Regions from separate parts of the Paenibacillus sp. S-38 genome, predicted to be linked through region 2. Evidence: riboswitches for the same ligand, from Rfam matches in the RefSeq annotation. Region 2 holds a riboswitch; each other region holds the start of a gene.

Region 1 (4,895 bases), 180 kb from region 2:
AGATGGAACCTTTTGTAATGTGTGAATTTTTTATTTCAACCGAAGTAAAAAGAACATGTTACAAATCAAATTTTGGAGGTTTTCTCACATGCAAACAGGTACAGTGAAATGGTTCAACGCAGAAAAAGGTTTCGGCTTCATCGAAGTTGAAGGCGGCAGCGACGTATTCGTACACTTCTCCGCAATCCAAGGCGAAGGCTTCAAAACCCTCGACGAAGGTCAGCGCGTTGAGTTCAACGTAGTTCAAGGCAACCGTGGTCCACAAGCTGAGAACGTTGTAAAGCTGTAATACCCACAATGCAAAAGAAAAACTGCCCTTAACCGGTGTTAGGGGCAGTTTTTTATGGTCAAATGAAAGGGGTGCCTGCCTGTTCTTTACGGAAGAACGGGCCGGGGCACCCCTTTCCCAAGGGAAGTCATAAGGAGGAGAATCATGTATTTTCGAAGAAAACCTGCTCCCGCAGCGCCGCTGGAGAACACGGCGGTTTGGTCCTGCGAGCAGGAAGGCTGCCGAAGCTGGATGCGGGATCACTATGCGATGGAGCATGTACCGGCTTGCCCGCTGTGCAATGTCCCCATGGTTCGAAGCATGAAGATGGTTCCGCAGCTTGTCGTCCCCCAGCGTGAAACGAAGAAGAAAAGCGCTACGATGTCCTGATGTACCCGTCTGCTCCTACAGTATAACCCTATATGGCGGTACGGCTCTTCACCGGTTGGTGAGGGAGCCGTACCGCTTTTTTGCGTGAAACGGACGGACAAGGAGGCGGTACGCGGCGAGAGGAGGAAGCGGGCGTCTTTCGCCCTAAGTCCGATGCACCTTGGTAGATACCGAACAGCAAAGAGCGCCGAAGTATCCGTCTTCGGCGCTCTTTGCTGTGATATGGGTTGGGAGTGAAAGCGGAAGCTTCCACGTAGGAATCAGCGGCAGGTTCTTATTCGTTAAACCCTATTGCGTCCGATGGAGCGCAGGATCAGGCTTACGATAAAGACCAGCGCGATCGAACCGATCAACGCAGGGACGATATAGAAGCCGCCGACTTCCGGACCCCAGTCACCCAGGAGAAGACCACCGAGCCATGCACCTACAAAACCTGCGATGATGTTACCGATAATGCCGCCGGGGAGATCCTTCCCCATAATCATGCCAGCCAGCCAACCGATGATACCGCCGATAATCAAGGACCATAAGAAACCCATTTGAACTACCTCCTTTTTATTTTGTTTGAATCGTTGGATGCTTACTATTAACCTATCAACTCGCGGTAGAATCACGCCGATAAAAGAAGCAGCCCCGGTCGATACGAGGGCTTGTAGAAACGATAACTCCATAAGGAGTCGGAAAAGGAGGCATCAGTCGTTACACATTCCATCTGACATTTACTAGCGCAAAGGCATCCGTATGGGATTCGGCACCGTCTCGATTTACCTAGTACGACACATCGGCGTCATACGGCAGGCTTTCTGAAGTGCCGCGGGAAGATCGCCGGCTTTATTCGTTGACGGCCGCAGTCGCAGCAGAATCTTTTGATGGGGCGGCGGTTTTGCTCCTGCGCCTGCAGCACCCACGGATCTTCAGCTTGCGTACAGCCCGTAGGATCATGACGACGGCTCCTGCTGCGGAGGAACTACGAAGGGGAGCATCAGCAGCTTCCCTTGGAAAAGTCGAATGTCTTTTTCGATTAAATTCGACAAAAACCTATTTTTACAAGGTATTTATACCTACTTAAATCGTACTTATCTATAGACAGTTTGCCCTAAATCGAATATGATAGAAACGTACTCATCATATTCTAGTGAAAAGGGCAAAACGCAGGAAACTGCGTGACGCAAAGCCACAGGGCCTGAACCGGTAAGAGATATTTCTCTTAAAGGAAGGCAGCCGGTTGCCACAAGGAATCATAGCTTTATGCCTATGAACCTTGTCCGGGGTTCTTTTTTTATTGGACCAATGCCCCTCACACACCAAGAAAGGTAGGACTACATTCATGGGCAAACCGTATCGCTCGCAATTTTCTTTCTTTGTTTCCCTGCTGCTTCTTCTTCAGCTGGTTCTTCCCGGAGTAAGCGCTTTTGCTGCGGAAATCAACTCGTCTATCCTGCCGCCGAGCAATCTGGCATCGCAGTTTGTGACACCTGATGATGTAAAGCTCTCGTGGAGTTCGGTCTACGGGGCGACAGGCTATCAGATTTATGAGATTGGAGAGGGTCAGTTGAAGCCCCTCGCCAAGTCGACAACAACTTCCTACACGGCAAGCAACCTGGCTGAAGGCTCGTATACTTATGTCGTATCGACGCTGAGCGCTGAAGGCGAGTCGGGCCCAAGTGCACCGATCAACGTGGAAGTGGTTTATCCTGAGATGGCTGCACCGGCAACACTGACGTACACCATCCAGAACGGCAATGATATTGTACTGAGCTGGGGCTCATCTGCGAATGCCCAGACTTATAACGTTTACAGCATGGCAGCCGATGGCAGTGCCTCGCTGCTGACAAGCACGGCTAACCGGACGTTCTCTATTGCGAACAATCAAGCCGGCACATACACTTACGCCGTATCCGCTGTGAACTCGCTGTATGGCGAATCCCAGCGCGGCACTCCGCTGCAGGTTACGGTGGTTACTCCAGTCATGGCGGCACCGACCGGTCCATCCTACACGCTGTCGAACGGCAGCGATGTGACCCTTCGGTGGAATGCAGTGACTTATGCGGGTTCTTATAAAGTGTACCAGATTATCGATGGACAGCCTGTACTGCAGAAGACGGTCACGACGACAAGTGCCGCTTTTACCGCACTGCCGGCGGGAGACTATACTTACGAAATTCGTTCTTACAGCGACCGCTTCGGTGAGTCCGCTGAAGCTGCGAAGCTAGCCTTTACGGTAAGCAGCATTACCCTGCTTCCTCCAACCAATGCTGCAGCCCGGATCCAGAACGTGAACGACATCACCCTGTCCTGGACGGCTGCCGCTAATGCAACGGGTTACAAGGTATACCAAATCGTGGACGGACAGCCGGTGCTTAAAGGTACGGTTACCGGTACGGCAGTAACCTATACGAATCAACCGGCCGGCGATTACACCTATGAAATTCGCTCGACCAGCACACGTTACGGGGATTCCGCCGATGCGGCATCCGTCTCGATCACCGTGGGTTCGGTGACGATGAGCGCGCCTGGCGGACTGACAGCTAAGCTTCAGAATGTGAATGACATCGTGCTGGCTTGGACCTCTGCGGCCAACGCGACGGGCTACAAGGTATACCAGATCGTGGACGGCCAGCCGGTGCTGAAGAGCACGGTTAGCGCGCTGACGGTTACCTTTACTAACCAGCCGAGCGGCACTTATACGTACAAGGTGTACTCCACCTCTACTAAATTCGGTGATTCCGCCGAGGGCAGTGAGGCAGCAGTAACCGTTGAGGTACCAGTGATTCAGCCTCCGGCGAACTTGATCCAAACAGCCAAGAGCGCCACCGACTTCGTCCTTTCCTGGGATGCGGCGGCTAACGCCAACTCTTACAAAGTGTATCAGATCGTAAACGGCCAGCGGACGCTGAAGAATACGGTATCCGCAACGAACGTCACCTTCTACAATCAGTCGCCGGGCGAGTATACCTTCGAGGTTGCAAGCTATTCGAACCGCTTCGGCGAATCGGCACAGGCCACGCGGTTGACGTTCACCTTGAACGGCGAAACGATGGCTGCTCCAACAGGCCTGACACAAACCATTACGAGCGGCAATGATCTGACGCTGAAGTGGACTGCGGCTCCTTATGCCAACAGCTATAAGGTATACCAAATCATCGATGGTCAAAAAGTATTGAAGAGCACCGTTACCGGAACCACCGTGTATTACTCGAATCTGCCGGCCGGTGAATACAGCTATGCTGTTCACTCCGTATCGAATACACTGGGCGAATCCCCAAGCGGCGCGGAAATCACCGTTCCGATTGTCTTCCCGGTCATGGCAGCACCCGCCAATCTGGCGGTTAAACTTCAGAACGGCAACGATGCGGTCCTTTCCTGGACCGGCGCAACCTACGCGAACAGCTATAAAGTGTATGAGCTTGTGAACGGTGAGAAAGTCCTGAAAACGACGGTTACTTCTCTTACCACTACGTTTTCGAAATTAGCAAATGGTGATCACACGTATGTCGTTCATTCCGTAAGCACCCGTTTCGGGGAATCTCCGGAGGGCAGCCAAGTGTCCGTATCGGTGAACGAGCAGACGATGCTGCCGCCGACGAACCTGACGTACAGCCTCTCCAGCGGTAACGATGTTACGCTGAGATGGACGGCCTCCACTTATGCCACATCGTACAAGGTGTACCAGATGAAAGGTGCCGAGAAGGTGTTCGTGAAGACGGTCACCACCACTTCGGCCGTGATGGCGAACCAGCCGGAAGCCGACTACACTTATGTGGTGCACTCGGTGAGCGACCGCTTCGGCGAATCGCCGGAAGGCAGCACCGTGACGTTCCCGCTGGTCTTCCCGGTTATGCAGGCGCCGGCGAACTTCCGCTATGCCATCTCCTCGGGCAATGACATTGTCTTGTCCTGGAACAGCGTAACTTATGCCACAGCCTACCGTGTCTATGCGATCCAAGGCGGGCAGCGCGTGCTGAAGAAGACAGTCACCGGCGGTGGATTGTCCGCAGTGGAATCCAACATGCCGGAAGGCAGCTATGAATATGAGGTCGTGTCTTACAGCGACCGCTTCGGTGAATCACCGGCCGCCTCCAAAGTCACATTCACACTCGTATGGCCGGTAGTGCAGCCACCGGTGCTTAAGGGCTCCGTGTTCAATGCAAACAATATGACATTCACTTGGAATTCCGTAACTTGGGCGAATGAGTACCGTCTCTACGAAGTAACCGGCGGTACAAGACAGCTGCTC
Region 2 (4,895 bases):
TAGAGGAAGGGTTCTCCGGGAAATCTGGATAGAGTACCGGGCCGGGAGCTTCCCTCTGCCCTTGATAAGGAGATGAGAAACGTGACGATTGATACGCTGCTGTCTTACATCCACCAGTTCGGATACCTCGCGCTGTTCTTCGCCCTGTGGCTCGGCATCGTAGGGATGCCCATTCCGGATGAGGTGGTGGTGATGACCGGAGGCATGGTGGGCGCGCTGCATCTACTGAAGCCGCTGCCCGCTTTCGTGATTACCTATGTGGGCGTCGTCTCGGGACTAACTCTCGGTTATGTGCTGGGCCGGGTCATGGGGCATCCGGTTCTGGAGCGTCTTCGGCAGAAGAAGAGCATGGAGCCCTATATCGAAAGATCGTATGCTATGCTGGGGCGTTACGGATCGGGTACGCTGGTATTCAGCTATTTTCTCCCGGTGGTCCGGCATCTGGTTCCCTACCTGGTCGGCATCAACGGCATGCCCTACCGGACGTATGCACTTTACTCTTACTCTACGGGATTCTTGTGGACGCTGGGTTACTTCATGCTCGGATATTACTTCGGGGATTCGATCGACGTGATCTCCCGCACGGTCACCAAGTATGGATGGTACGTGCTTGCGCTGCTGGTGGCCGGAGGGCTGGCTATGCTCTGGCTTCGGCCTCTGCGCCAGAAGGCCAGATAGAGCACAAAGGGAAGGACAAGCGCCTTGTCCTTCCCCACGTCACCTTATGCTTGCTTCTTAACTGACAGCCCGGCTACTTCTTTGCCCGCAGCCTGCGGAAGAAATCGGTCAGCATCGAGCCGCATTCTTCTTGAAGAATCCCGCTGACAACGTCAACCCGGTGATTGAACCGTTCCTCCTGCAGCAGGTTCATTAGTGTGCCGGCACATCCCGCCTTGGGATCCTGCGTACCGTAGACCACCTGAACGATCCGCGACTGGACGATCGCCCCCGCACACATGGGACAGGGCTCGAGGGTAACATAAAGACGGCAGTTCAGCAGCCGCCAGGCATCCAGATGCTCGCTTGCCTCGCGGATGGCGATGAGCTCCGCATGGGCCAAGGGGTCCTTATCCGTCTCCCGCCGGTTATAGCCGCGCCCGATAATCTCGCCTTCCCGGACGATAACCGCCCCGATCGGCACCTCCCGTATCGCTTCGGCTTTGCGTGCTTCTTCGATCGCGGCACGCATGAAGCGTACGTGTTCTTCCTCCATAGCTGCAAACCTCTCATTTCTGCTGATGTGGACAGGGTGACGGCAGAAGTTATTCTTTGTCAACACGCTGTGGATAAAATTGTGGATAATCCGATCCGTTTCCCAGTCCATTGTAGAAAAAAGTGCATGATAGAGCAAGTTCTATCCCTATTGCCCAACTTGTCCACAGACCCTTAACAGTGTGAATAACTAATATCGTTTATACACATGTGAATAAATGGCGGCGGATAGGATCAAAAAAACACTTGAAGAATCGGGTTCTCATACCTATAATGAAGAGTAATGATAGGTATATGTGCCTAAAAACTGATGCTAAGTGACTAGGAATTTCATAAGAATCATTCGCTTCACGGCAAACCTGTCGAAAGGCAGGGACGCAAAGCTTAGGGTCTACGGTCCTGCAGGGACTATGACAGCCTGGCCGCCGAATGGACTCACGAACCCCCCGGCGGATCCCTCTTTGCGAATGGAGTCGGCCTTTTTGGCTTGGCCGATCCCCTACATCCCAGAAAACACATAACCATGCGAGAGGTGGCAACCCCATGATGAAGATGGCTGCAGCAAGATCATCTTACAGCCTTACAGACGAGACGTACCACAGCCCCAGCGGCATCCTGCTTCACAGCCGGACGGTCGTAGAGAAGGCAAGCTTCGTTTCTACCGGTATTCTGACCTATGCGGAAGGCGATATTCTGGAGATCGAAATGTCGGAGTATAAAGTGTTCGAACTCGGAGACACCGTCAAGCTGACCGTCTATTCCCCGGGCGGTATTTATATCTTTGAATCGACAGTAGTAGCTAAAGACCACGGTGCTCTGATCATTATCAACCCGCCGCAGAACCGGAATTTGTTTGCCGAGAAGCGGGAGAACCCCCGGATTACTGTGAAGGAAGACGGACGTGTGCTTTCGGTACAGATGGCGGACGGCAGCGACCGGCTGCTTGAAGACAAGATCGATCTCAGTGTGCACAATGTCAGTGTAAGCGGGATTGGGTTTACCATCCGCGAAGATCTTCGTATCGGCAGGGGAGCTGTAGTGCACCTGCATTTGGATCTCGGCGTCGAAATGGCGTGCCGCGCGGAAATCGCTCGTACCGAGAGAACCGAGAACGGAGAGTTTTATTTTGGAGCCCAGTTCATCGATCTGGCCAAGGATAAAGCAAACTCGCTTCGTGCTTATGTTCTGAAAAAGCAGGTCGAAACGCATTTTCGCACGAAGCGGGAAGAGACGGCAAAGCGGGTCTTTAAATAGGCCTAAGCCGGGCAGAGAAGACAGCCGAATCACCTATAACCAGGACAGCCAGACGTATGCGCCGCGTACCGTCCACCTCTTTGCAGCATATGCTGTATGATAGAAGAAGAGGTGGTGAGGATCGTGGCTTTTTTGATGAAGTACGAGATCATTCCACGCTACTTGACGGGACCCAGCCAGAGAAGGCCTAAGCTTCCCTTATCCGGCTGCCGCTTCATGGTGGCCCATGATACGGGAAATCCGAGCTCAACCGCGGCGGCGAACGTGGCGTATTACGAAAGGACACGCAATGATATGGCGTCCTCCGCCCATTTGTTCGTCGATGACAAGCAGATTATCGAATGCATACCCCTGCTGACAGGCACGGCGGAAAAGGCGTATCACGTGCTCTATAACGTGACGACCGATAATGCGCGGTATGGCACCGATGCCAACGATACGGCCGGTGCGGTGGAGTTGTGCTACGGCGGAAGCATCAATCTGTCGGAATCGTACAAAAGGTACGTATGGGTTTTCGCTTATGCCTGTAACCGGTATGGTCTGAATCCGCTGACGGACATCACCGGGCACTACATCCTGGACCCGGCACGGCGCAGCGACCCGCAGACGCCTCTGCGGCAGCTCGGCAAATCGTTCGCGAACTTCGTACAGGATGTGGCCGACGAGCTCAAGGCCTGCACGATCGTTACGCCCCCGAAGCCCGAGGTGCTGATCGCGCCGGAGGACGCGAACAAGCTGATCGGCTTCCTGTCGGCGATCTACTACGCCTCGCAGGATGAGGAGAGCCGGACCGAGGCGAACCGGCTGGCCAACGAGCTGCGCCGGGTCTCGGGGCAGCCGGAACAATAAGATGAAGGGCGCTCCTGACAGGCGAATGCCCGCAGCAGGCTGGACTCCGTGCGCGGCGGGGGCCGGCTTTTTTACATAAGCCCGGTTCCAAAAAGTGTAACTGCGTGACAAACTGGCTAATAATAAGCTATAATAGAATGTCAGAATCTAAGCGGAATACCGGATAGGAGTTGTCCTTGATATGGCTTTGAAAGCAGGAATCGTCGGGCTGCCGAACGTAGGGAAGTCCACGTTGTTTAATGCGATAACACAAGCTGGGGCAGAATCAGCGAACTACCCGTTTTGTACTATAGATCCGAACGTCGGCGTAGTGGAAGTGCCGGACGAGCGTCTCGAAGGCCTTGCGAAGATCGTGACGCCGAACCGCATCGTGCCGACTGCATTTGAATTCATCGATATTGCCGGTATCGTCAAGGGGGCGAGCAAGGGCGAAGGCCTTGGCAACAAGTTCCTCTCGCATATCCGCGAAGTCGACGCGATCGTGCATGTCGTCCGCTGCTTCCAGGACGAGAACATCACGCACGTCTCCGGCAAGGTTGATCCGATCAGCGACATCGAGACGATCAATCTCGAGCTCATCCTCGCCGACGTAGACTCCGTTGACCGGAAGATCGAGCGCTCCCGCAAGAACCTGAAGGGCGGCGACAAGAAGGTGGCCCAGGAAGTCGAGACGCTCGAGAAAGTCAAAGAAGCGCTCTACAACGACAAGCCGGCCCGCAGCCTCGACCTCACCGATGAAGAGAAGCTGCTGATCCGCGACCTGCACCTGCTCACGATGAAGCCGGTCCTCTATGCGGCGAACGTCAGCGAGGCGGAAGTAGCGAACAGCGACGGCAACCCGTACGTTCAGCAGGTGCGCGAATATGCGGCCGCCGAGAATGCGGAGGTCGTGCCGATCTCGGCCAAAGTAGAGTCCGAGATTGCGGAGCTCGAAGGCGAAGACAAGGCGATGTTCCTCGAGGAGCTCGGCCTGCAGGAATCCGGCCTCGGCCGTCTGATCAAAGCGGCCTATAAGCTGCTCGGTCTGTATACGTACTTCACGGCCGGCGTACAGGAAGTGCGCGCCTGGACGATCCGCAAGGGGATGAAGGCTCCTCAAGCGGCAGGCGTGATCCATACGGACTTCGAACGCGGATTTATCCGTGCGGAAGTGGTCGGCTACGAAGATTTGACGAATTCCGGCTCCATGAATGCGGCGAAGGAAAAAGGGCTGCTGCGCCTCGAAGGCAAAGAGTACGTGGTGCAGGACGGCGACGTCATGCATTTCCGTTTCAACGTATAGCGGGGCCCGCGGCAGCCGGACTTCATGAGAGTGGAGCCGCCTTAGCCTTCAAGGACATCAAGGCGGCGGAGCAGACAGCAGGAAACAGTCAGTAGGATGCCATGGGCACGGATACGAAGAAACGGAAATGAAGGGAAAGGGTGAATGACGATGCTGGACCGGCTACAAGCGCTGGCGGACCGTTATGAGAAATTGAGCGAGCTGCTCTGCGACCCCGATGTCGCGGGCGACTCCAAGAAGCTGCGGGAGTTCTCGAAGGAACAGTCCGACCTGCAGGAAACGTATGATGCTTACATGG
Region 3 (4,895 bases), 3.1 Mb from region 2:
GCGAAGCTGATCGAATACCGCAAATACAAGGCGATCGCCGAGCACCTCCGGGACAAGGAGGCCGAGCGCAGCCTGATCTATACGCGGGAGCCCGAGGACCTGACGCCTTATACCCCGGTTCTCCCCGAGAATCCGGTGGAAGGGCTGCATGTGGCCGATCTCGTACGCGCCTTCCGGAAGGCGCTCCGCCGGATGGAGAGCCGCAGCAGCGTGGCGAGGATCCGCAAGGATGAGATCTCCGTGAAGGACCGGATGTTCCAGGTCGTGGACTTGCTCGCCCGTGAGCGCGGACCCGTGTTTTTCTCCAGGCTGCTCGAGCAGGAGGCGTCGAAGGACTCCATTGTAGTGACCTTCCTGGCTCTCCTGGAGCTCATGAAGGTGAAGAGGATAACGTGCTATCAGCACAAGCTGTTTGACGACATTGTGATACAGGCAAGAGAGGATGGAACGGCGAATGGATTCTGGGCAGATGAAATCAGTTATTGAAGGCTTGCTGTTTGTGGCGGGGGACGAGGGACTGAACGCCAAGCAGCTGGCTGAGGTACTGGAACATGATGCCGCTTTTGTCAGGGAGCTGGTGAAGGACCTGCAGAAAGACTTGAAGCGGACGAAGCGGGGAATTCAGATCGTGGAGCTCGCCGGAACGTTCCAGCTCACGACGGTCCCTGAGCATGCCCCCTACTTCGAGCGGCTGGCCCATTCGCCATCCCGTTCTTCCCTCTCGCAAGCTGCCCTGGAAACGCTGGCGATTGTCGCTTACAAACAGCCGATTACCCGGGTGGAGATCGAGGAGATACGCGGCGTCAAAGCCGAGCGGGCTCTTCAGACGCTGGTTTCAAAGGACCTCATCCAGGAGGTCGACAGGGCGGATGCCCCAGGACGGCCCATCCTGTATGGAACGACGAAGGCCTTCCTCGATTATTTTGCCCTCGGTTCGATAGCCGATCTGCCCGAGACGACGCTCTTCGAAGATGATGAGAATCTTGAGGAAGAGACGCGTCTTCTCTTTGAGAAGCTTGAGGGTCAGCAGATTACATTCGATGAACTGACGCTTGGCCAGGGATCGGGCTAGGCGCATGGCTTTGACAGATTAGGGTCACACTAACTCCTGTGGAAAAGAAGCGGACCGCTTCTGGAACCGGGAGTTTTTTGCCGTATTCGTACCAACTGCGGCAGAGGAGGAAACCATTCCAATGATATGGGTTTGGGCTGCCGCCGGCCTGGCGGCCATTGTACTCGCGGCTTTGGTGCTGAGTCAGGTGAACCTGCGGATCCTGTTCAGCCATATAGGTAAAGATGATGAGATTACCATTCATGCCAAGGCGCTGTTCGGCCTGGTGAATCTCAAATTCGTCATTCCGATCGTCCGCTTTCAGAGCCTGAAGAAAGGCTTCGAGATTCAAGCCAAGCAGGTCAATGCCAATGCGGGCAGCCTTCTTGGCGAAGCGATGGGAAACATCGGTCCCGAGATGATGAGAAGGGCGTACGAGAACATCAGAATCCTGCTTCAGAACTGCTTTCAATTCAATGACTGGCTGCGTCAGATGCTCGCCCGTGTCAGGTGCACCCAGATGGATTGGAGAACCACAGTCGGCATTGGCGATGCCGCCGAAACCGCGTTTCTGGCAGGAGCGTTCTGGGGGATCAAAACCTCTATCCTTGGGCTGCTGTTCCGCTACATTCCCCTTGACGGTCAGCCGCGGCTGGCGGTTATACCCGCCTTCAATCAAACCTTGATTGCGGTGGAAGGGACATGCACCTTTCGGGTGCGGATGGTTTATGTCATGCTGGCGGGCTTTCAGCTTCTCCTGCGGATCCTGAAAGTCAAGGGTGGGCTCAAGGCTTGGCGGAACGTGCTTCTGCCGTCATAACTGCAGGTGTACCCATGAGTCAACCGGTGATGGCAGCGAAGTCCAAAGCCCGTATTAAGCCGAATACGTGCGCTGCATCAAGGGAAGCCTAACGAATGGCTAGTCAGTCTACACTACTTCTGATCAGGAGGGAACAGCGATGACAGAACATCCGATTCAAGGTCTTATGAAAACGGCCATGGAAAACATCAAAGAAATGGTCGACGTGAATACGATTGTCGGTGATCCCGTTGAGACGCCGGACGGCAGCGTGATTATGCCGATCAGTAAGGTAGGCTTCGGGTTTGCAGCCGGAGGCAGCGAATTCGTTACAACCGAGGATCCGGCCGTACCGAGTCTCTCCCGTCATGAATCCCACAATGCCCAGGTGGCGCTTCCCTTCGGGGGCGGCAGCGGCGGCGGTGTCTCCATTACGCCGATTGCTTTTCTCGTAGTGGGCAAACAGGGCGTGAAGATTGTTCCGCTCGATAACCAGACGCATCTGCTGGAGCGGCTGATCGATTCGGCTCCGCAAGTCGTAGACCGCATTCAGTCCATGATGAAGAGCGGCGGAAACAAATCGCAGGGCTCCGAGCAGGGCGCTTCTTCCCAGGCCGGATCGACGACCGTCACCAATAATATCGAGAATCAGAACTTTATCGTGTAGCCCAATTTTATGATGGAACAGGTACTCGGCAGCTGCTCTCCTTAGGAGGGCAGCTTTCTTTTTTAATTTGTCATAAAACTTTCCATATGATTCGAAAGATCTATAAAATTCTTCAAAAACTAGGATAAAAGCGATAGACTAATCCGCTTTTGTCATGCTACTATAGGTTATAAAGAACTACTCACTTACATATCACGATAAAGGCAAACCCATTGAAAGGTGGGGACGCAAAGCCACAGATCTAAAGCCCGTCAGGATTCCAAATCTGGAACACCGGGCAATGACCGCTGGGTTACCGAAAGTAAAACCGTTCTTTCCGGTGCTTTCCGGTGATAGGTTCAAGATCGACGGCTGCTCTTACCGAAGGGTGGCTTTTTTGATTTGGTTCGGATCCACGCAAGGACTCTCTTCCATTGATCTTTATCTGCCGCCTCATCCTACCCCGTTTGGAGGGCTCATCATGTCTGGAACTTACAATGTCTATCTCGTTCTCCTATCGTTTCTTATCGCCTTCATGTCCGCCTATTCGGCGTTCGATCTGGCCCGCAGGCTCGGGGGCGCTGCGGGGCGGATCCGCATTCTATCCCTCGGGGCCGCGGGGGTGATCCTCGGCACCGGCATCTGGGCCATGCATTTTGTGGCTATCCTGGCCAATGAACAGACCGCGGCTGTCGGCTATGACATCCGGTTGATGCTCCTCTCTGCCAGCTTTGCCGTTGCGGCTTCCTGGGGCGGTTTGTCCTATGCCACTCGCCCCGTTCCGGGAATCCGGAATCTCGGGGCCGGCGCCCTTCTCTTGTTCATAGGCGTGACAGGGATGCACTTCATAGGAATTGCCGCTATGGGGATGAGCGGTGCTCATGATTACGGATTACTGCTGCTGCTTGGGGCTGCCATTGGGCTGGCTGGGACGACCGGTGCTGTGTTTGTGTCGTTTCGTACCCAAGCCGCGGGAAGCGCGAGGACATCTTATCTCCGGCGTATGCTCGGAGCGGCGATGATGGGAGGAGCGATTGCCGGACTCCATTATCTCAGTATGGCAGCCATGACGTTCGGCCGTGCGGGGCACCTGCACGAGAGGCTCCGCTCCCCCAAGCTTCAGGATGATATGCTCGGGATTATTCTCGGAAACTGCATTATTTTTCTGCTCAGCATTGTTGTGATCCGGGGCTACTTTCTCGACAGACGCTACCGTGAAGGAGAGGCCGTCAAGCTGGCTGTACTGGAATCCGCGCTGGATGGCATCCTGATGGTGGATCATCAGGGGAGCATTATGGAATGCAACCCGGCCATGGGCCGGATGTTCGGATATGCACGGGAGGAGCTCAGGACGCTGGTGCTCACGGATCTTCTTGAGCTTCCCGCGGGTAGAGGCAGGCCGGAGCCGCCCGCATCGGATGCGCCGGACGGGGAACGAGGGTCAAGCTCCCTTATCTCCGTCGAACACCAAATCCGCACTCTGCTGGACAGCCGCATCGAGACGACGGGCTGGCACGCCGACGGAACTTCCTTTCCTCTCGAAATCAGCATGACGCGGGCGAAGGAGTATGGAAAGCCTGTGTTCACCGTGTTCGTCAGGGATATTACCGAACGGCAGAAGGCGGAGGAACACATCCGGCAGTTGGCGCTCCGGGATCCGCTGACGGGGTTGTTCAACCGTTCCTATCTGCAGGAAAAGCTGTCCTCCGCCATCGCAAGGGCCGAAGTCGGGCCTGGCCATCTGGGCGTCATGTTTCTGGATCTGGACGGGTTTAAGACGATTAACGATACATTCGGGCATGACTGCGGGGATATGCTGCTTCAGGAAGTGGGGGAGCGGCTGCTGCACTGTGTGCGTGAAGAAGACCTGGTTTCCCGCCAGGGAGGCGACGAGTTCATCGTTATGCTTACCGGGATCACTCCGGGGACCGCCTCACGAATCGCCGTAAGGATGATTGAGGCGCTGGCCGAACCCTTTACTTACGCCGGACGGGTGATGTCGGTGACCCCGAGCATCGGCATAGCGCTCTATCCGTCCGCCGGAGGGAGTGCGCATATGCTGGTGAAGCATGCGGATGCGGCGATGTACCACGCCAAGCAGAACGGGAAAAATAATTTTCAGTTCTACACCCCCGAGATGGCGGAATCCTTATCCGAGCAGTCGAAGCTGGAATCCCGGCTGAAAGCTGGGATTCAGCAGGAGGAGTTCCTCCTGCATTACTCGCCTGTCATGTCCCTGCAAACGGGCGGCCTTCTGGCCGTTGAGGCGCTGCTTCGGTGGGAGCGGGACGGCGAGACGCTTCCCGCACGAAAGTTCATTGGGGAGGCCGAGGCGTCGGGGCTGATCACCGGCATCGGACGGTGGGTGCTCCGGGAAGCCTGCCGGCAGCATGCGGGCT
Region 4 (4,895 bases), 3.0 Mb from region 2:
TTCTTAACTTTTCAAAAAGCCCCTTGACCAGCCATACCGGTGTGACCGGCCTTGACGGGTCAAGGGGCTTATGCTTTGCTGGAACAGGGAGCACGGCCTTCCCGCCGCATACTACCGTTTCCAGCGCTTACGGCAGCTTGACCTGCACCGGTGTCATAGATTTACGGAACGTAGCGTCACCGAGCTGGCCGAGCTGATTCTCACCCCATGCCCAAAGTGTCCCATCCTTTTGAAGCGCAAGATAATGGCTCTCCCCCGCTTCTACTGCGATAATGTCTCGAAGGCCTGCCCATGGTTGGGGAGTATCCCACTTCATCTTCTCTTTCGATCCCCACGCCCAGGCCGGGTTCAATCCCCAGTAATATACCGAGCCGTCCTCGCTCAAGGCGAGGGTGGACAAAGAAGTAGTGGTCACTTCGGTCACGTGACTAAGTCCTTGGATTTTGACCGGCTTCCCGATCACCGGTTTGTCCCGGTCGGGTACAGGTTCGGTCTGAGGTCCAACCTGATTGACCAAATTATTCCCCCAGCCCCATACGTCTCCATTCTTGTCTATCGCCATATGATGGGCCGCCTCTTCGCCTTGTGACAGCTTTACGACCCCTTCCAGTCCTTCCACCTTAGTAAATTTCTTGTCAGGGTTCAGGTTCATGCCTTTGAACTGCATCCACTGCCACACGGTCCCATCCTTCTTCACAATGACAAGACGGTCACCGCCTGCCGAGATATCGACTGCATCCGACACATCCGGAACGAGGCTCGCTTCTCCTTGCCCATAGGGCGGATCGATCCACATCCATACCCGCCCGTCCTTATCCAGCGCGGCATACATTGACATGCCGGCAGATACTTTCACGATATGGGATAACCCAGCCATCTGCTGGGGAGCGGAAAACTTCGACCCTCCCTCTCTCGTATTCGGGTCGATCACCCAATCGCACGACCAGGTCCACACGGTCCCGTCCTCTTTCAGGATCAGATTCCGCTTCACGGAAGCCGAGATCTGCTTCGCTCCGGCGAGAGTCGTGATCCGTTCGGGCTTGTTATCGAGCACGATGGTCTCTCCGCCTGTGACCTGTGCCCTATTTCCCCAATACCACAGGGACCCTGACGCATCGATGACTACATTATGCCTGGCGGCTGAGGACAAAAAGAGCCGCGGTCCTTCTGCAGCTTGGGCTGAATTCGGGGCTGCGGCCGTCAGCAAAAGGGAGGACAGCAGCAGCGATGTCCCCAGCAAACCGGTACGGGAATGGGAAGCCTTCAAACATTTCACCGCAAAACACACTCCTTATTTCTATATATGGTTTAATTTACCATATATTTCTAACGCCTCCTCCCGCTCATTTGTTGCACCTTTTTCTATTTTTTACCTGTTTTTTAGAGCGAAAGCCACAGTTTTTTTAAACGAAATCTACCGAAAGTGGTTCCGGAGTCTATACAAACCAGCAAGGAATTACTACAATAGAATTATAACTTCCGACAAAGGCAAACTCCTCTAAAGGGGAGGACGCAAAGCCACGGGCCTACCGAACAATCTTGTTCCATGGCTGCCGGGCTGCCGTGAGTCTAACCCAAACGGCTGAACTGTCTGCAGGGGCAGTCCATGCGTGATCAGCGACTATCAGAACAGCAATACACCCACTTGGCAACAAAGCTTCTGATCTCGTGAGAATTTGTCCTTTGGAGGTTACCAGCTTGAATCATTCCCTTGAAAAATTATCGGATGAAGATCTGTTGGAGGCTTATTTCCTCGCTCTCGATCTGAACCTGGAGCCCAGCTTCGTCCGCTTGCTGCGGGATGAAATCGACCGCAGACAACTCCATATGGATTGATACACAAAAGGAGCATATGCAGGCAGGATGTCTACTACCCTTCAAGGATTGCTGTTATCGCAAAAGAATCCCATCATCAGTCAGTGGGTCGGCGAAGTGGAAGAACGCTATCCCGGCAGGTATGATTCCGCAGAGCTGCTGCGGACGGCCGAATCCTATTTTCACCTGGTCAACGACTGGCATATCCCTTTGGAGCTTCACCCGCTCTTCCCCATGATTCCGGCGCTCACCCGTTATCACGTGTCGATGAGCACACCGCCCACTCATCTGCTGGAGAGCTCCCATCTGTGGCGTGCGCTCCTCCAGGCCGTCTCTGCCGAGTTCTTTACGGAAGGGCTCGTATCGGGCGACGAACTGGTCACCGACATGCCGCGGATTCATGCGCGGATCGATGAGATCCAGTACGTGATCTCCTCGGGCTTCTGGGAGCATTCCCAACGGCAGCTCGATTCTGCCATGAACCAAATGCACAAGGAGCGGCTGCAGATGGCCGGCAAGCTGGCGGCCAGCATGGCCCATGAGATCCGCAACCCGCTGACGACCATCTCCGGGTTCCTGAAGCTGCTTACCTCGAAGATTCCCGCCGAATCGGCCGGTGCCGTGAAGAATTATGTATCGATCATCCAGGAAGAATTCAATACGATCCAGATGCATATCAACAACTTCCTGAACTTCTCCAAGAACAAGGAGCAGGAGCCTTTCCGTGAGGTTGGCATGGAAGAGCTCATTCTCGGCATCGTCAACCTGGTCGCACCGCGGCTCAGCAGCGAAGGCATTGAGCTGCTCTCCGGCGTGAAAGGTACGAATATCCGGCTGAGCGTCCAGCAGGTGGGCATGCAGCAGGTGCTCATCAATCTCATCAACAACAGCATTGATGCGGTGCAGCACATGGAGCCCTCCGCACCGAAGATCATCTCCATCCAGGGCTACGAGGACCCCGACCACACGTACATCCGGGTGACGGATAACGGCCCGGGCATCCCGCCGGATGTCAGGGACAAGCTGTTCTCGCCGTTCGTAACGAGCAAAACGACGGGGACCGGGCTGGGTCTGGCCATCTGCAAGCAGCTCGTCGAGCAGCATGCCGGCGTACTCTCCTTTGACTCCCGTCCGGGTGAAACCTCCTTCACCGTCCAGCTGCGCAAAAGCGGCGTCGGGGCGGTTTCCGTGAACAGCGCTTCCGTATGATTGGGAATGCTATCCCGAGCAAAGCCCGCTGCGAAGCCGGCTTTTTGGCTGCTCCGGCGACGGCCGATGATAAAGAAACCAAGGAAGACTGCCCTCCAGGCTCCCTTGGTTTCTTTGTGCTGCGTCCCCATACGCAGCTCCTGCGGGTTCAGCATCCCAGGCGCTCCCCGCCGCCCCAGCGCACAGTGACCTGCGAGCCGCCGGCCCAGCGCTGCGCGGAATGAATCTCCCATACTTCGTCTCCGGTATCGACGTAATAATGATATTCGCTTCCCTGGAACTGTGCCGCCGTCACCCGGGCGGGGATCCCCTCAGCCGCGGCAGGGCCGAGCATCAGCTGATCCGGCCGGGCCGGCAGCACCCCTTGCTCCCGGAAGGCCGGCGGGATATCGGCGCAGGGCCACACCGCCGCTCCGCCTCCCGCATGGGGGCGGAACCCGCTCCCTTCCCAGCTTCCCGCGATGAGGTTCGCCTTGGAGACGAACCGGGCGGTGAACGGGGTGGCCGGCCGCAGGTATACCTCCTCGGGGGTTCCCTCCTGCTCGATCCGCCCCTGGTTCATGACGATCACCCGGTCCGCCATGGCGAGCGCCTCCCCCTGATCGTGGGTGACGTAGACTACCGCGGCCCCGCTCAGCCGGTGCGCTTCCTGGATCTCTCGGCGCATCTCCACCCGCAGCAGGGCATCGAGCGCGCTGAGCGGCTCGTCCATCAGGAGCAGCCGGGGACGCCCCGCAATCGCGCGGCCCAATGCCACCCGCTGCTTCTGCCCACCGGAGAGCTGGTGCGGTCTCCGGTGCGCCAGGTCGGTGAGGCCGAGCGCCTCCATGACCTCACGGACCCGATTCTCGCACGCAGCTGCCGGATCCTGAGGCCGTTGGTGCCGCAGGGGAAACCGGATATGCTCGGCCACCGTCATGTGCGGCCAGAGCGCGAAATGCTGGAACACCATGCCGAGCCCTCTCTGTTCGGGAGGCACGAGAGAACCTCCGCCCGCGACGAGTTCCCCGTTCATCCGGATCTCACCGGAGCTCGGGGCCTCAAAGCCGGCGAGCAGGCGCAGCAGCGTCGTTTTGCCGCACCCCGAGGGACCGAGCACCGCTGTGAATTCGCCCGGCTGCAGACGCAGCTCTACCGGATGAAGGGCCGTGTCCCGGCCGAACCTCTTGGAGACGCCCCGCAGCTCGATCAGAGGAGCCTCCGGGGCATCGCCCCCTGCCTCTGCCCTGCTTGCAGTCAGCATATTTGCTTTGCTCATGGTTTCCTGATGCCTCGCTTTCCTGCGATGTACCGTACGCCGGCCAGCACCCCACAGCCTGCGGCGAGCAGGACTACAAGGAGCGATGACAGTGCCGTCGAATAGACCGTGTCGCCGCCCTGCTCGAAGCCGAAAATCACGATGCCGATCGTCTCGGCCCCCGGCGACCAGAGCAGCGCGGAGACCGTCAGCTCCGTCAGCGCGGTGAAGAAGACGAGCAGCGCGCCCCCTGCCAGCCCCGGCAGCAGCAGCGGCAGCAGGACGGTGCGCCAGACCGCGGTCCGTGCCGAGCCGCCCGCCCGGGCGGCTTCTTCCATAGCGGGCTCCACCTGGGCGAAGGCCGCCAGAGCTGCCCGCAGCTGAAGCACGAGAAACCGGCAGATATAGGCGATGAGCAGGATCGCCCCGGAGCCGTAGATCCCCGGGTTCCATCCCGGCAGGGGCTCCATCCAGGTCAGGATCATCGCCAGTCCGAAGACGATCCCCGGCAGCGTGTAGGGCAGCGCGAGTCCCAGCTCCGCCGCCCTCGTCCACCCCGAGGGCCGGCGGACGAACAGATAGGCGAGCGCTGTCCCAAGGACCAGGATGACCGCCGCCGCGGTCCCCGAGAGCA

What was found. Region 2 has a riboswitch for cyclic di-GMP ahead of ACP26L_RS00165 (PilZ domain-containing protein). Riboswitches for the same ligand answer to the same signal wherever they lie in the genome.
Region 1: another riboswitch for cyclic di-GMP. It lies ahead of ACP26L_RS35165 (OmpL47-type beta-barrel domain-containing protein); the one in region 2 lies ahead of ACP26L_RS00165 (PilZ domain-containing protein).
Region 3: another riboswitch for cyclic di-GMP. It lies ahead of ACP26L_RS14505 (EAL domain-containing protein); the one in region 2 lies ahead of ACP26L_RS00165 (PilZ domain-containing protein).
Region 4: another riboswitch for cyclic di-GMP. It lies ahead of sda (sporulation histidine kinase inhibitor Sda); the one in region 2 lies ahead of ACP26L_RS00165 (PilZ domain-containing protein).

What each region holds. Positions count from the first base shown of each region.
Region 1 is NZ_CP187970.1:8,030,022-8,034,916, reverse strand. It holds gene ACP26L_RS35180 (cold-shock protein) at 89-289, shown strand; gene ACP26L_RS35175 (cold-shock protein) at 434-658, shown strand; gene ACP26L_RS35170 (GlsB/YeaQ/YmgE family stress response membrane protein) at 940-1,197, opposite strand; cyclic di-GMP riboswitch class I at 1,792-1,891, shown strand; gene ACP26L_RS35165 (OmpL47-type beta-barrel domain-containing protein) at 1,986-4,895, shown strand, end outside.
Region 2 is NZ_CP187970.1:29,389-34,283, forward strand. It holds gene ACP26L_RS00155 (DedA family protein) at 73-678, shown strand; gene tadA (tRNA adenosine(34) deaminase TadA) at 752-1,213, opposite strand; cyclic di-GMP riboswitch class I at 1,555-1,642, shown strand; gene ACP26L_RS00165 (PilZ domain-containing protein) at 1,756-2,466, shown strand; gene ACP26L_RS00170 (peptidoglycan recognition protein family protein) at 2,590-3,315, shown strand; gene ychF (redox-regulated ATPase YchF) at 3,497-4,597, shown strand; gene prfA (peptide chain release factor 1) at 4,748-4,895, shown strand, end outside.
Region 3 is NZ_CP187970.1:3,148,791-3,153,685, forward strand. It holds gene ACP26L_RS14485 (segregation and condensation protein A) at 1-486, shown strand, start outside; gene scpB (SMC-Scp complex subunit ScpB) at 455-1,072, shown strand; gene ACP26L_RS14495 (DUF2953 domain-containing protein) at 1,194-1,871, shown strand; gene ytfJ (GerW family sporulation protein) at 2,011-2,517, shown strand; cyclic di-GMP riboswitch class I at 2,710-2,817, shown strand; gene ACP26L_RS14505 (EAL domain-containing protein) at 2,978-4,895, shown strand, end outside.
Region 4 is NZ_CP187970.1:5,204,170-5,209,064, forward strand. It holds gene ACP26L_RS22880 (RCC1 domain-containing protein) at 128-1,276, opposite strand; cyclic di-GMP riboswitch class I at 1,478-1,566, shown strand; gene sda (sporulation histidine kinase inhibitor Sda) at 1,699-1,836, shown strand; gene ACP26L_RS22890 (sensor histidine kinase) at 1,885-3,024, shown strand; gene ACP26L_RS22895 (ABC transporter ATP-binding protein) at 3,173-4,282, opposite strand; gene ACP26L_RS22900 (ABC transporter permease) at 4,279-4,895, opposite strand, start outside.